Regions from separate parts of the Sellimonas catena genome, predicted to be linked through region 3. Evidence: riboswitches for the same ligand, from Rfam matches in the RefSeq annotation. Region 3 holds a riboswitch; each other region holds the start of a gene.
What was found. Region 3 has a riboswitch for FMN ahead of Selli1_RS06905 (ECF transporter S component). Riboswitches for the same ligand answer to the same signal wherever they lie in the genome.
Positions count from the first base shown of each region.

Region 1: another riboswitch for FMN. It lies ahead of Selli1_RS17175 (ECF transporter S component); the one in region 3 lies ahead of Selli1_RS06905 (ECF transporter S component).
Region 2: another riboswitch for FMN. It lies ahead of Selli1_RS01205 (ECF transporter S component); the one in region 3 lies ahead of Selli1_RS06905 (ECF transporter S component).

Region 1 is NZ_BSBO01000053.1:4,071-9,227, reverse strand. It holds gene Selli1_RS17180 (Tex family protein) at 1-1,105, shown strand, start outside; FMN riboswitch at 1,189-1,308, shown strand; gene Selli1_RS17175 (ECF transporter S component) at 1,471-2,103, shown strand; gene Selli1_RS17170 (YcxB family protein) at 2,255-2,803, shown strand; gene tsaE (tRNA (adenosine(37)-N6)-threonylcarbamoyltransferase complex ATPase subunit type 1 TsaE) at 2,816-3,247, shown strand; gene trpS (tryptophan--tRNA ligase) at 3,250-4,335, shown strand; gene tsaB (tRNA (adenosine(37)-N6)-threonylcarbamoyltransferase complex dimerization subunit type 1 TsaB) at 4,349-5,068, shown strand; gene rimI (ribosomal protein S18-alanine N-acetyltransferase) at 5,055-5,157, shown strand, end outside.
Region 2 is NZ_BSBO01000001.1:234,060-239,216, forward strand. It holds gene Selli1_RS01190 (FAD binding domain-containing protein) at 1-58, opposite strand, end outside; gene Selli1_RS01195 (DUF5688 family protein) at 130-1,017, opposite strand; gene Selli1_RS01200 (riboflavin kinase) at 1,676-2,389, opposite strand; gene Selli1_RS01205 (ECF transporter S component) at 2,400-3,044, opposite strand; FMN riboswitch at 3,139-3,287, opposite strand; gene Selli1_RS01210 (helix-turn-helix domain-containing protein) at 3,385-4,185, opposite strand; gene Selli1_RS01215 (cysteine-rich VLP domain-containing protein) at 4,516-4,929, shown strand; gene Selli1_RS01220 (replication initiator protein A) at 5,041-5,157, shown strand, end outside.
Region 3 is NZ_BSBO01000012.1:5,011-10,167, forward strand. It holds gene Selli1_RS06890 (zinc dependent phospholipase C family protein) at 1-689, opposite strand, end outside; gene Selli1_RS06895 (aminopeptidase P family N-terminal domain-containing protein) at 782-2,569, opposite strand; gene Selli1_RS06900 (MurR/RpiR family transcriptional regulator) at 2,724-3,542, shown strand; FMN riboswitch at 3,602-3,720, shown strand; gene Selli1_RS06905 (ECF transporter S component) at 3,813-4,436, shown strand; gene Selli1_RS06910 (creatininase family protein) at 4,426-5,157, shown strand, end outside.

The sequences.
Region 1 (5,157 bases), on a different contig from region 3:
TGCCAAAATCAAGGCATCCAAGGACCTGCTCAAAAAGATTATTCCGAAGTATCATATCAGCCTGATTTCTCTTGGAAACGGAACAGCATCCAGAGAATCGGAACAGTTTATTATGGAACTGTTAAAAGAAATCCCGGAAGAGCACGTACAGTATGTGATTGTAAATGAGGCGGGAGCATCAGTGTACTCCGCAAGCAAGCTGGCATCGGAAGAATTTCCGAATTTTGATGTGGGACAGAGAAGTGCCGCGTCAATTGCAAGAAGGCTTCAGGATCCGCTTGCAGAACTTGTAAAGATTGATCCAAAATCCATCGGGGTCGGCCAGTACCAGCATGATATGAACCAGAAAAAGCTGACGGAAGCGCTGAATGGCGTGGTGGAAGACTGTGTCAACAAGGTCGGTGTAGATTTGAATACGGCATCTGCTCCGCTTTTATCCTATATTTCCGGTATCTCAAACACAATCGCAAAAAATATTGTGGCTTACAGAGAAGAAAACGGAAGATTTACAAACAGAAAGCAGCTTTTAAAGGTGCCGAAACTTGGACCGAAGGCATATGAGCAGTGTGCGGGATTTATGCGGATCGAAGGCGGGGATAATCCGTTTGACAGGACAAGCGTCCATCCGGAATCCTACGAAGCGGCAGAAAAACTTCTGAAAAAGCAGGGATTCACAACAGAGGATTTAAAAGCAGGAAATCTTGCAGCCCTTCCGGCCACCATCCGCGACTACCGGAAACTGGCAGAAGAGCTTGGAATCGGTGAGATCACTCTGCATGATATTGTAAAAGAGCTGGAAAAGCCGGCCAGAGATCCAAGAGAAGAGATGCCGAAACCGATTCTCAGGACCGACGTTCTGGAAATGAAAGACTTAAAAGAAGGGATGGTTCTGAAAGGAACGGTTCGCAATGTCATTGACTTCGGGGTGTTTGTGGATATCGGCGTTCATCAGGATGGTCTGGTACATATTTCCGAAATCACCGACAAAAAGTTTATCAAACATCCGTTGGAAGCGGTCAGTGTGGGTGATATCGTGGATGTTAAAGTACTGAGTGTGGACCTCAAGAAAAAACGGATTCAGCTTACTATGAAAGGAATCCGGTAAAGAATGCTGCTTACCCTGAATGTAAAAGACAAAAAGGTATTGAATTTTCCAAAAGACTGTTCTATACTAAATGTTAACAGGAAAAAATTCTTCGGGGTCGGGTGAAAGTCCCAACCGGCGGTGAAAGTCCGCGACCTGCCATTGGCAGCTGATCCGGTGCAATTCCGGAACCGACAGTACAGTCTGGATGAGAGAAGAAATGTACGAATCGTCAGATATCTGTATCTGAAGCAGAGCATCAAACCCCGGAACATATGGTTCCGGGGATTTTTTTGTACATTCCCATTTCCATAAGGGAAACTTTATGGCAGGAAGAGTTTCTTTTCTGAATTGAGTCTATCATTCAAAAAAAGGAGAGAAGAAACATGGAAAACACGCAGAAAAACACACAAATAAGAAGAAGCAGTACGAAAGTCAGATCGATGGCCCAGGTCGGCATGCTTGCAGCGGTAGCTACCGTCCTGATGCTTTTTGAATTTCCGCTTCCTTTTGTACCGAGCTTTTACAAACTGGATATCAGTGAAATCCCGGTCCTTCTTGGAACATTTGCGATGGGTCCTGTGGCGGGAGTTATGACAGAATGTATCAAGATTCTTCTGAATTTCGTGATTAATGGGACTGAAACAGGCGGTGTGGGAGAGATCGCAAACTTCCTGATCGGATGCAGTCTCTGTGTGCCGGCGGGTCTGATTTATCAGAAGATGCACACAAAAAAGGGAGCGATGATCGGACTTGCAGCAGGAACAGTATTCATGACGCTGATCGGATGCGTGCTCAATGCCTACATCCTGCTTCCGACCTATGCTGCAGCATTTGGAATGCCGCTTGATACGATTGTTCAGATGGGGCATGCATTGAATCCGGCAATTGACGGAGTTGCAACTTTTGTGATCCTTGCAGTGGCACCGTTTAATCTGATCAAGGGTATTCTGGTATCGGCAATTCTGCTTTTGATCTATAAGAAAGTCAGTCCGGTCCTCCATAGAGTAAATGAGTAAAAATGACAGAAAATTACTAAACCGAAACCTCTGCTGTGCGCAGAGGTTTTTCTGATCCTGGAAAAATCAGGAGATTCTTCGCAAACTTGCTGTTGTAACCGCGGACAGGATGCGTTATAATTTCAATATTCGGAAATATGGAGGAATACAGATGAAACCAAGTTTTGAAGTGAAAATGACACAGGAAGCACTTTTTGAATTTCTTATGTTTCATACATATCACGGGATCAAGGGAATTTTATACCTCGTAGTGGGAGTTGCCTGCTGGATCGGGGCGATTATAAGTTTTGCGATGGGCAGGGTTTCCTGGGGGCTGGGGCTTGTGTTTGTTTTTGCAACTCTTTTGTTTGTTGTACCATCGATCTTAAAGTTCAGTGCAGCCAGTCAGTTAAAGAAAAGTAAAATCTACAGCACGCCGATCCGCTATACGCTGGAAAAAGACGGGCTCAGAGTAGAGCGTGCCGGAAAAAATAAAATCACTCCGTGGAAAGATATGTACCGCGTTATGATGACACCGAATCTGGTGGCGATTTATCAGACACCGTATGCGGCATTTATTTTCCCGAACAGTGATATCGGACCGCAGATGGATCCTCTGAAGAAGACATTGCGGACATTGTTCCCGGAGGAGCTGATTGAGGATAATTCCGGTAAGATCCTTCCGTTTCTGTTTTCAAGAAAGAAGAAAAAGAAAAAATAGGGAGGAGACACTATGGTAAGAGAGACATATTCAGAGCAGGAGACGTTTGAGCTCGGAAAAGAAATCGGCGAATCGGCCCAAAGCGGAGATGTCTTTACTCTGGAAGGGGATCTTGGCGTCGGCAAGACGATTTTTACAAAAGGGCTTGCGTACGGACTTGGAGTACGTGAGGATGTTGTAAGTCCGACCTTTACGATCGTGCAGGAATACGAAGACGGGCGTCTTCCGTTCTATCATTTTGACGTGTACCGGATTGGAGACGTGGAAGAGATGGATGAAATCGGATATGAAGATTACATTCACGGTGAAGGCGTATGTCTGATTGAGTGGGCGAATCTGATTGAGGAGATTCTACCGGAAACAAGAATCCGGATCGTGATTGAAAAAGATCTGGAAAAAGGATTTGATTACAGAAAAATTTCTATCAATAAACTGGAGGGATAATAATGTCAAAGATTATATTAACAGGGGACAGACCGACTGGAAAGCTTCATGTCGGACATTACGTCGGTTCTCTGAAAGGGAGAGTAGAGCTTCAGAATTCGGGAAAATATGATGAAGTGTTTATCATGATTGCGGATGCTCAGGCTCTGACAGACAATGCAGACAATCCGGAGAAGGTGCGCCAGAATATTATTGAGGTTGCGCTTGATTACCTTTCCTGCGGACTGGATCCGGAAAAAGCAACGCTTCTGATTCAGTCACAGATTCCGGAGCTTTGTGAGCTTTCCTTTTATTATATGAATCTGGTAACCGTATCAAGGCTCCAGAGAAATCCAACGGTAAAATCCGAAATTCAGATGAGAAACTTTGAGGCGAGCATTCCGGTCGGATTTTTCACCTATCCGATCAGCCAGGCAGCGGATATCACCGCATTTAAGGCAACGACCGTTCCGGTCGGTGAAGACCAGCTGCCAATGCTGGAGCAGACAAAGGAGATCGTGCGGAAGTTTAATTCCGTTTACGGAGAGACGCTGGTAGAGCCGGAAGTTCTGCTCCCATCCAATCAGGCATGTCTGAGACTTCCGGGTACAGACGGAAAGGCAAAGATGAGCAAGTCTTTGCATAACTGTATTTACCTTTCCGACAGTGCGGACGATGTGAAAAAGAAGATTATGAATATGTTTACCGATCCGAACCACCTGAAGGTTTCTGACCCTGGAAAAGTGGAAGGAAATCCGGTATTTATCTATCTGGATGCATTCTGTAAAGACCGTCATTTTGAAGAATTCCTTCCGGAATATGCAAATCTGGATGAACTCAAAGCCCACTATACACGCGGTGGCCTTGGCGATGTGAAGGTAAAACGCTTCCTCAATGAAGTGATCCAGGAGGAACTGGAGCCGATTAGAAAACGGAGAAAAGAATACGAAAAAGATATTCCGGCAATCTACGAGATTCTGAAAAAGGGAAGCGAGAAAGCGGAAGAAGTAGCGGCAAAGACACTCTCTGAAGTGAAGGCTGCCATGAAGATCAATTATTTCGATGATGCCGAGCTGATCAGAGAGCAGGCAGAGCGATTCCAGAAATAGAAGGGGCGTTATTATGCGGATACTGGCACTGGACAGTTCGGGCCTGACAGCAAGTGTGGCTGTTGTGGAAGACGAACAGATCCTGTTTGAATATACGATGAATTATAAAAAGACACACTCCCAGACATTGCTGCCGATGCTTGATGAGGCGGTCCGGATGACCGGACTTTCTCTCGGGTCGGTGGATGCGATTGCTGTGGCAGGAGGGCCGGGGTCTTTTACCGGACTTCGGATCGGTTCTGCGACTGCGAAAGGACTGGGACTTGCACTTGATAAGCCGCTCATCCATGTGCCGACGGTCGATGCCATGGCATACCGAATGTTCGGATGCAGCGGGCTGATCTGTCCGATCATGGATGCAAGAAGAAATCAGGTGTACACAGGAATCTACCGGTTTGAAGAGAAGTTTGAAACAGTAAAAGAGCAGTTGACGGAGGACATTACCGTCCTTGCCGGAATGCTCAATGAGCTTGGAGAACGCGTTGTATTTCTCGGGGACGGAGTGCCTGTATACCGGGAGAAAATTGAGGAGACAGTAAAAGTGCCGTATGTTTTTGCACCGCCTCATATGTGCAGGCAGAGTGCGGCGGCAGTCGGCGCGCTTGGACTGGTTTATGCGAAAAAGGGAAAGACAGAGCATGCGCGGGATCACAAACCGGACTATCTCAGGATGTCCCAGGCGGAGAGGGAGAGACTGGAACGAGAAAAGGAACAACAACATGATTGCCCGTAAGGCCAATGAAGAAGATGCAGCCCGGATTGCAGAGATAGAACGGGCTGTTTTTTCTGATGCGTGGAGTGAAGATGCAGTCAGGGAGACGA
Region 2 (5,157 bases), on a different contig from region 3:
TCATCTCATATGCCTCCTCGAGTGTGCCGGGCTTTACATAGTTTTTCACTGTTATCAAAATGTCTCTCCTCCCGTTTCTCTGAAATTATCCATAGTTCTTTTTATTTTAGCATAACCTTTCTTTAATATCTACATGCAAAGCCGCTTTTTCCTGTAATTATAATAATACACCGTGTCCGAAAGGTATTCTTCCCCCGAAACCTCGGAACGGTTGATGCTGTAGACCGCATCTTTCAATTCACAGATACCCGGACTTTTACTCTCCGGCACAAGAAGAACTTCATGAATACTGCTTGGAAGAATATAAAAATTTTCCTTCCACTCCTCCCCGATCATTTCCAGAAGCCCCGGGTACAGAATTGCGGCCGCACCATGGCTTCTCTGCATATTGGTAAGGACATACATATAGCCGGCAAAGCAGCTTTCTCCACGGCAGTCCGGAATCAGTTCCATGACTACATTCTGAATATCCTGAAGCTCTGCCGGGAGAAGGCGGGGCGTATTTTGTCCGGCCGCCTGCCTGATCTCTTCCCGGGTGATCCCCCACATTTTCAGATGTTCATTTGTAATCATCATGGAAATGGCACTGTACTTTTCTACCGAAAACAATACGCAGAACACAATATCCAGGTCCAGATAGGAAAGATGCGGAACCTCTTTTAGCAGTTGCCTGTTTCTCTCCCCGTTAATCAGCCTGTATACAATCTTGTCCTTCATCCGCTCATAGTTGTCCAGATACTCCGCTTCCATCAATGGTTCCGGGACCTTCTGGCTCTGACTGTACCACTCCAGAAGACCTTCCGTTACTCCTTTCATTTCCATGCCTCTGAGATACCGTTCATAGTAATCTTCCATATAGACAATAGGCGAGATCCCCTCTTCACATTTCCGGAATAAAAAACCCTGACGCACTTCGCCGTTATTCTTCGTTGTCCGGTAATCTTCTACATGGACATCCGCCGGCAGCTCCTCTATTAGTCTTTCTTTTACATTTGATAAAAATAACTGATACTCCATCTAAGCTCCTTTCGGGCCCGCTGAAGTCTGAATTGATCTGATTCTGATCTGATAAAAATGAGTTTATGAATTGAGTGTTTATTTGGTATTGAATCTATTATACGTGCTTAAAATGCAGAATGCAACTGTTTTTTACACTGAGGTTTAGGTCAGTTTACAAGGAACTACACGCAGACCACGAAACGGGGGCTGCTGACAACAAATAAAGGCTGAGTATCAAGCACCGGGGAAGTGCGAGATATTCAGCCTGTTTTGTTGTCCGGGGTTTCCAAAGGGGCACCCTTTGGCACACGACTTTGCTTGCAAAGTGTAGTGTGTTATACGCTCTGTCAGCGTTGCCGTAAAAATGCCATTGCCACCGGAGAGGGCAAGGGGATTTGAAGCGGCAGGAAAACAGGGCTGTGATTGCGTGGCGTGGAGCCGCAAGCGCAGGACTGGTTTCATCAGCAGACAGGGCGTATATGAAAGCCCCCGTCTCTCGTCCAACGCCGGACTTCGGGACAAAATGTCCCGAACTTGTGGACACACTCACGAAAAAGCAGACGGACTTTCTCTCAAAATTGAAATGGGCGGGAAGCCATTTTAGGGCTTTCCCGCCTTGATTGCCTATCAGCAAAGGCGGGCGGGACTGTCAACGGCGGCGCATTTATTGCGCCGTTCATCTTGACCGTTGACTGGATCGGCTGGCTTTGCTATTCAGTTGAAATTTGTAGCCATATCCTACAACCGTTTTTACACAATCCATGTCGTTCAAATATGGACGTAATTTTTTTCTGATTTGATAAATCGTGTTTTCCACAGCATGAAAATAGTCGTTTGAAAATTCATGCCATACAGCTTGGTAAATTTGTCCTTTGCTAAACGTAACGTCTGGATTAGAATATAGCAGATACAAAATATCAAACTCTTTCGTTGATAAAAATACTTCTGTGTTTTCAACTGATACCTTATGCATTTCTATATCCATGTATAATGTATTCGGTAAATCACCCAAATTAAAAAATTCCCTTGTTGCTATACAATCTTGTCTAATCTGGTTTAACAACGCCGATAAATCGCTGAATTTTTGCGGTTCTCTTAATCTGGTATATAGTTCAACAAGAAGTTTTTCTCCGTAAATATCTTGATTGAAATTCAGCAAATGGACTTCTGTTGAAATGTTTTCGTCATTATCAATAGTAGGACGCTTCCCTATGTGGGTAACGGCATAATATGTTTTTTCGTTCCAACAAACAGATGAAATGTAAACTCCTGGTAGTGGTGTATTTTCTTTTGACAATATTTCTAAATTAGCGGTGGGGCTTCCTACAAGTTTTCCAATACCTCTGCCGTGAACAACTTTACCGCATAAAGATATATTCTTTTCTTTCATCAGCATATCCTCAAATTAGACCATTCATAGACAGCACAATCAAAATACAAGTCACAATTATCATTGTGAAAATAAGATATAGTCCGATAGGCTTATTATTCTTTTTCACATTCTCGCTTTCAATAAATCCGCTTTTTCGCAAAGCGGTTACTACTGGTTTATACAGGAAAAATGTAATACTGGCGTTTAGTCCGGCTTTTAGTAAGTTGAACGGCAAAAATGCAGGCAAGAGCAATTTTGCGACTGCTTCACGGGGATAGCCCATATAAAGCGGTGTTATTAAATAGTTCCACAAAAGCATAATTGCAACCATAGCCATACTTCCTAAAATCAATCCTAACAATGCTCCATGTAAGGTGTGTCTTTTTTTGTAAATAAAGGCTGCGGTACAGGCAAAAGAGCAGGTAGATACAATATTCATAATGCAACCCAAAATACCAGTATCGCTAACCGTCATCATTTCGATAAAAGACACGATTACTGACGCAATACAAGATGTCAATGGCCCCCAGATTAGCCCGCCCAAAGTAATTACAACATCTTTAGGGTCATATTTGAGAAACAAAACAATCGGTATTCTTCCTACTGCCATAACCACATAAGCGATTGCACAAAGCATAGCAACGGTTGTCATTTTTTTAGTTTTGTTGTTCATTTTAGATTTCCTCCATATTCAAAATTAGCACCTGAAAGGAACTGTCTTTCAGGTGCTAACAATGGCATAATTCAATAATGATTTTTGCAATATTAGTCATCTTCTTTTATCCAGACTTTACTGTTGGTTTTGGAATTGCACCAAATCATGCGCTTAACGCTCGCGGACTTTAACCGCCAATCGGGAATTCTTGCTTATGAACTGATACTGTTACATAAGAGTCACCCTGCCCCGAAGACATTTATATTCAGTTGCACATATAAGTATAGCCTTGCCATTTCTAATTGGCAATAAAATGAAGGCATTTCGGAAACAATTCGGAAATCTAAAATGAAAAATATTACTTTCCCGCCTGCTCAATCATCTTCTTCATCAACTGCTGGAATTGTTCGCTTGTTTCCTCGTCCAGCGGCATGACCTTTTCAAGCTGTTCCGCAACCAACGCCGTCACATCATCAATGGTATGTAATTCCTGCTTCTGCTCCTGTGCAGCGTTCTGAATATTTTGAAACATGGCGGCGGTCACTGGTTCTTCCGGCGGCTCCCCGCTGTCTATATCGCCTTTTATGTCCCGCAGGATAGACATAAATACATTCTTGATTTTCTCAATCTCTGCTTCATGCTCCCCCAGCTTTTGAACGTTCATAAACTGTATATCCTGTCTTGCTTCCGCCCGGTATTCCGGGCGGTCTTTCATTAAATTGGACAGCGAAGATGTTGCCATTTCGATTACCTGGTTTCGTGCCATAACGCCCCTTGCCGCTGTGTCCTGAAAATAAATATGTATCAAGCTTATCAGGCGTGGGAAATTCTTATGTTCTAACAAGCGGTTGAGAATTTCCACATCTACCATTCCCGTCACAAGCCCCCGGACTGCTCCCTCGGACAAGCCCAATTCCGATATGTCATAACTCTTTTGGACGCTCACCGTTGACAAGCCCAGAATATAATCCGTTGACACTCTAAATTCTTTCGCAATGCCTATGAGAATATCACTGCTGACCGTCTTAGTTTCCCCGCTGACAATCCGGCTCAACTGAGAGGGGGAAATCCCTATTTTCTTTGCCAGTTCCTTTTGCGGGATATGCCGCCCGTTGCAAAGGTCTGAAATCCGCTGTCCGGGTGTTCCGGGTAAAGCCATAGATACGCACCTCCTCCGTATGTTTCCATTATACAGGATAATTGCAGAAATGCAATTTCAAAAGTATAGACTTTGGGAAAATGCAATTCTCGCAACAATCCGGGATTTGCATTTTTTTCTGATAAACTGGATTTACGAACGTTCGGAACAGCACCTTGAAAACAGAATGACCGTCCGAAAAGGAATACCCCGGCAGGGGAAGCACCGCAACGAGCCACTTCGGGACAAAATGTCCCGAAGTCCGGGGAGCGTGCCAACGCCGGAACACGCCGCAGGAATGGGGCAGGAAGCCTTTTCGGGGAGAACGGCAACAGAGAAACGGAGGAACACATGAAAGAAAATTCATACAGACGATTGCCGCCCATAGAGCGCAAGCCGGACGGCTCTCTCTACCGCATGACCCCGGCGCAGAGGAAACAGACAAACGCCCTTATCCGCCGGGAGTGCTGCTGTTATGAGGGCGGGGACTGTATCGCCCTTGATGACGGGGACAGCCATACCTGCCCGCAGACGGTTTCTTTCTCGGTCTGCTGTAAGTGGTTCCGCTGGGCGGTCTTGCCGCTGGACGGGACACTGGAAGCGGAGATTTTCCGAGATAAGGACTTGAAACGCTGTGCGGTCTGCGGCGGCGTGTTCGTCCCCAAATCCAACCGGGCAAAATACTGCCCGGACTGTGCCGCCAGCGTTCACAGGCGGCAGAAAGCGGAAAGTGAACGGAAAAGGAGGTCGAGCGTGGACAATTAGGCGGGAAAAAAGTCTTGATATACAAGCCTTCCAGAAGGCAGAACCGGGGCAGGTCATATAAAATATCGTCTGCCCCCGGAAATGCCGTTCTAACTGTCCACAAAGCACACTATGACAAACACGATTTACATTCATCAGCCAGAGAAATCGGTCAGCTTCACCCGGCTCCCTAATTTTCTCTTTGAAGCCCCTACATTCATAGCTTTGTCCAACGAAGCAAAGCTGCTG
Region 3 (5,157 bases):
TGAAGCCTGAGGTTGCTGTCCGCGCAGTGCGGATTGGCTTTTTCCTTCATCAGCAGTCCGCCGAGGCTTTTGTAGGTAAAGGTGGCGTGCATAAAGAATGTTACGAGACTGCGTGTGAGCCGGTCAGAGGTTGTAAACAGGTCATTGTACCAGATCATGGAAGAAATGGAGGACTCTACCTGCCGGACGCTCAGTGTCGGGAAAAACGCCTGGATTGCTTTTGCTCCTGCCGTTGAAGCGTGGAGGTGTGAAGTCACCTTTGCGTGAAGCGGGCGTTTATTCTGTTTCAACAGAAGATAGCGGTCAAACTCGGTTTCAATATCGGAGTGGGTAACCGGATCCTCCGTGAGTTTTTTCTCAATATAGCTGTGGCAGACGCTGTCCAGTGTGAAGTGACAGAGAAAGCCAAGAATGTAGGCTAACCGGGCATGTTTCTCGGATATGGAGGCTGCGGATAAAATCACATCTCTGGAGCGCCGGAAGAATGGTGCAGCGCTTACATCGTGCATGTGGTAGCCGGTCCGGTTGACACGGTTTTTGAGAAGTGCATGGTAATAAAAGAACAGATCCGGGCCGTGCAGTCCGATTTCAAACAGATCCTCATGGAGGGAAATCAGCTTGCGGATATCGGCCGGAAATGCTTTTTTCATCATTTCTCCGAAGGTGTAGTGTGCATAGATGGATGGCATAATATCATCTCCTGTTCATGGTAGTAACAGATACGGCTCCGGCACCTGAAGGCACCGGAGCCGTATCGCTGCATCTGAAATCAGTTTTCGGTTTAGATCTCTCTTGTGTATGTTCTGAGCCATTCTTTCTCCTCATTGTCAAGGTATGGAGAAATTTTCTCATAAACAGTCTTGTGGTAATCATTGAGCATTTTCTTTTCTTCTGCTGTCATGATTTCCGGATTGATGGCGTCAAGGTCCATCGGGATGTAAGTGATCGGTTCAAAGTACATGAACTGTCCGTATTCGTTTTTCTCACCCTCGCATGTGAGAAGCTCGTTCTCCAGACGGATACCGTGGCTTCCTTCGATGTAGATACCAGGCTCGTCTGTGATGATCATACCTTTCTCAAACGGCTGAATCTCGCCTGCGCGGAACTGCCATCTGAATCCTGCCGGGCCTTCGTGAATGTTCAGAAGGTATCCAACGCCGTGTCCTGTTCCGTGATTGAAGTTTAAGTTTCTATCCCAGAACGGCTTTCTTGCAAGCATGTCCAGAGTCATTCCAGTGCAGCCTTTTAAGAAGCGTGCGTTTGCAAGGGAGAGATTGCTGATTGCAACCAGTGTAAAGTGATCTTTCATGATCTGAGGGATCTCTCCGAGTGCGTAGGTACGTGTAACGTCTGTGGAGCCTTCGTAGAATCCGGCACCGGTATCAGTCAGGAACAGTCCGCCTTCTTTGAGCTCAACATCTGTTTCCGGTGAGGATGTGTAGTGTACGATGGCACCGTGCTCACCATAGGAGCTGATCGGCTCGAAGCTTGGGCGGATGAAGTTGCCCTGTTCTGCACGGAACTCGTCCAGTTTGTCAGATGCGCTCATCTCTGTGATCGTCATCTTGCCCACATTTTCCTTGAGCCATTTCATGAATTTCACATGTGCGACGCTGTCCTTGATCTGAGCCTGACGGATGTTTTCGATCTCTACTTCGTTTTTGATTGCCTTGAAGAGGATCTCCGGGTTACGCTCTTCCACTTTTGCAACACCTTCCGGGATGTTGTTGTAAAGTGCGTAGTTCAGTCTTGCCGGGTCGATCAGAAGCACTTCGTCAGATCCGACTTTCTTGATGTCTTCGTAAATGTCATTGTACGGATGGAAGACAACACCGTCTTTTTCCAGATCCGCCTTGATTTCGCTGCTTAATTTTGCCTCGTTGATGTAGAGGTCTACTTTATCCATGGTGATCACTGCGTAGGACAGTACAAGAGGGAAGAACTCGATGTCGTTTCCACGGATATTGAGTGTCCAGCAGATATCATCCAGTGTTGTGAGGACATGAGCAGTTGCTCCGGCATTTTTCATGTCTTCACGGATGCGGGACAGCTTGGATGCAACTGTCTCACCTGTATATTTCAGATTCAGTGCGAAGACCGGTTCCTCGGAAAGGGCCGGGCGGTCTTCCCAGATCTGGTCGATGAGGTCATATTCGTAAACGATTTTTCCGTGTTTCTCGGTTGCGATGGACTCGTAATCCTGTCCCTCACCCATGGAAACTACACGTCCGTCAAATCCGAGTGTGCCGTTTTCCGGTAATGTATCAGCAAGGAACTCATGGATAGTCGGAACACCCGGCTCGCCCATTTTCATCAGTTCAACTGTAGAGCCCTCGAGCTGCTTTGCAGCCTGGATGAAATATCTTCCATCTGTCCAGAGGTAAGCGCCTTCTTTTGTGATGACAGCTGTTCCTGCAGATCCGGAGAATCCGGTAATAAATTTTCTCGCTTTAAAATGTTCCCCAACATACTCGCTCTGATGGAAGTCTGCTGTCGGGACAATATAGATGTCAATTCCTTTTTCTTCCATAAGAGTACGCAATTTTGCGATTCTTTCAGGTACGTTCATAATAAAAACCTCCTATTTTTCCGGCAAACATGCCATTTTCAAACAATCTCATTATAACACAAAAACTATGGGAGAGTTAGTATTATTTTTGTGAAACCTGTGTTATACTCTCGGTAGTGTTATGTAAAATACAGACAGAAGAAAGGAAAAGAACATGGAGCACTACGCAAGGTCGATCATACCGGTGATTGAGTACAACTATGAGAATTTTACAGCTTTGGAGCGGACCATCGCGGATTTCTTTATCCAGAATAAAAAGAAGCGGGATTTTTCCGCAAAGGCGGTTTCTGAACGGCTTTATGTTTCCGAGGCATCTCTCTCCCGGTTTGCAAAAAAATGCGGATTCCGGGGATACAGGGAGTTTATCTATCAGTACGAGGATACATTTCGGGAGAAGAAAAGCAGACCCTTTGCAGATAATACAAGACGGGTGCTGGATACTTATCAGGAGCTTTTGAATAAGGCGTATAATCTGGCTGATGAAAAGAAATTCAAAAAGATTGCCGGGATGCTGTTTCAGGCGGAGAGAATTTTTGTCTGCGGTGTCGGAAGTTCCGGAATTGCCGCCAGGGAGACGGAGCTTCGGTTTATGCGGATCGGGCTGAATATCAATTCTCTCGTGGACCGGGACATGATCCGGATGCGGGCGGTCTTTCAGAATGAAACCTCTCTGGTCATCGGATTCAGCATGAAAGGGCAGACGGAAGAGGTTCAGTATATGCTTCAGGAGGCGAAGCGGCGAGGAGCCGGATGTGTCCTTGTGACAGCGCGGAACAACCCGGATTTCATGGAGTATTGTGACGAGGTGATTCTCGTCCCGGCACTGGACAATCTGGAGTATGGAGATGCGATTTCTCCTCAGTTTCCGATTCTGGTTATGATGGACCTGCTGTATGCCTGCTGCCTCGAACAGGATCAGGAGCGGATCGATGCGTTTTTGCAGGATACGGCCCGCGCACTTACAAATCCATAAATTGCATCAGATGTATTGCACAATGGATATGAGTGTGCTACGATAATACTGCAAATGAATAAATTCTTCGGGGCAGGGTGTAATTCCCTACCGACGGTATAGTCCGTGACCCACGTATGTGGCTGATTTGGTGAAATTCCAAAACCGACAGTGACAGTCTGGATGGGAGAAGAAACAGTGAACAGAGAATCTCAGTGCCCCTGGTGCTGGGATTTTTTTCTTTCGAAGGATTTACGAAATTTGTAACATCATTCGAAAGGAGAAAAGTATATGAGAACAAAAAACAAAACCTACTACTTCATCATTACGGCCATGCTTTCGGCTCTTGCCGGCATACTGATGTCAATGGAATTCCCGATTCCTTTGATGCCGCCGTTTTATAAGGTGGATTTCAGCGACGTCCCTTCTGTGATCGCGACATTTCTGCTGGGGCCGGTGTCCGGAATCTGTGTGGAGGTCATCAAAATTCTGATCAAGCTGATCACGGTTGGGACAACGACAATGTTTGTCGGTGAATTCGCTAATCTTCTAGGGACGCTGCTGTTTGTGCTCCCGCTGTGGATCGTGTTCAAAAAGATGGGACAGACGAGAAAGGCGGCAGTGATTTCGCTTGGGATCAATCTTCCGGTCCGGATTGCGTTTTCCTGTGTCCTGAATGCGTGCATTACACTTCCGCTTTATGCATCGGCGATGGGCCTTTCTCTGGATGAAGTGGTCCGCACCGTGGGAGCAGTCAATCCTCTGATTCGAAATCTTCCGCTGTTTCTCATACTGGCGACAATCCCGTTCAATCTGATCAAGCTTTTGCTGAATTATATTGTGGGATATCTTCTGTATGACAGGCTGAAAGAAGTGGGAGTTGTCAAAGGATGGAGGGAACGGTATGATTCGTAAGTACAGAGAACTGACGCGTCTGGAAATGGAACAGGTGGATAAGGAGGAGACGATCGTCCTGATTCCGGTGGGAGCACTGGAGCAGCATGGAAATCAGGCGCCGCTTGGGACAGATGACATCATTGCGGAAGCAATGGTGGAATACCTCGGAAAAGCGCTGGAGGAAGCCGGAGAAGCAGACTTCCCGATTCTTGCGTTTCCGGTTATTCCGGTTGGCCTGAGCACAGAGCACAAGAATTTCTGCGGATCCATTACTTTAAAGCCGGATACGTACTATCATCTGCTCTATGATATCAGTGAGAGCCTTTACCGCCATGGTTTTCGGAAGATCGCATTTCTTGTATGCCACGGAGGAAATCTGCCGGTGATTCAGATCTTAAGCCGTGAGCTTCGGAGTGAACTTGGAATGTCGCCGTTTATTCTGTCATCGGGAGCATTTGGACATCCGGATGTACAGGCAACAATATCAGAAGGTAATCATTACGATTTTCATGGAGGAGAAATGGAGACATCCATGGTGATGGCGGTCGACGAGACACTGGTGAAGCTGGAGACTTCCGAGGCGGGAATACCAAGTGCGTTTGTAGGCAATCAGACGCTGAAGACCGGAGGAAATGTTACAATCGGATGGGTTTCAGAAGACTGGAAGACAGCGGAAGGGAAACCGATCGGTATCGGAGGCGATCCGGGCGGAGCTACGGCCGAAAAAGGCCGGATTATT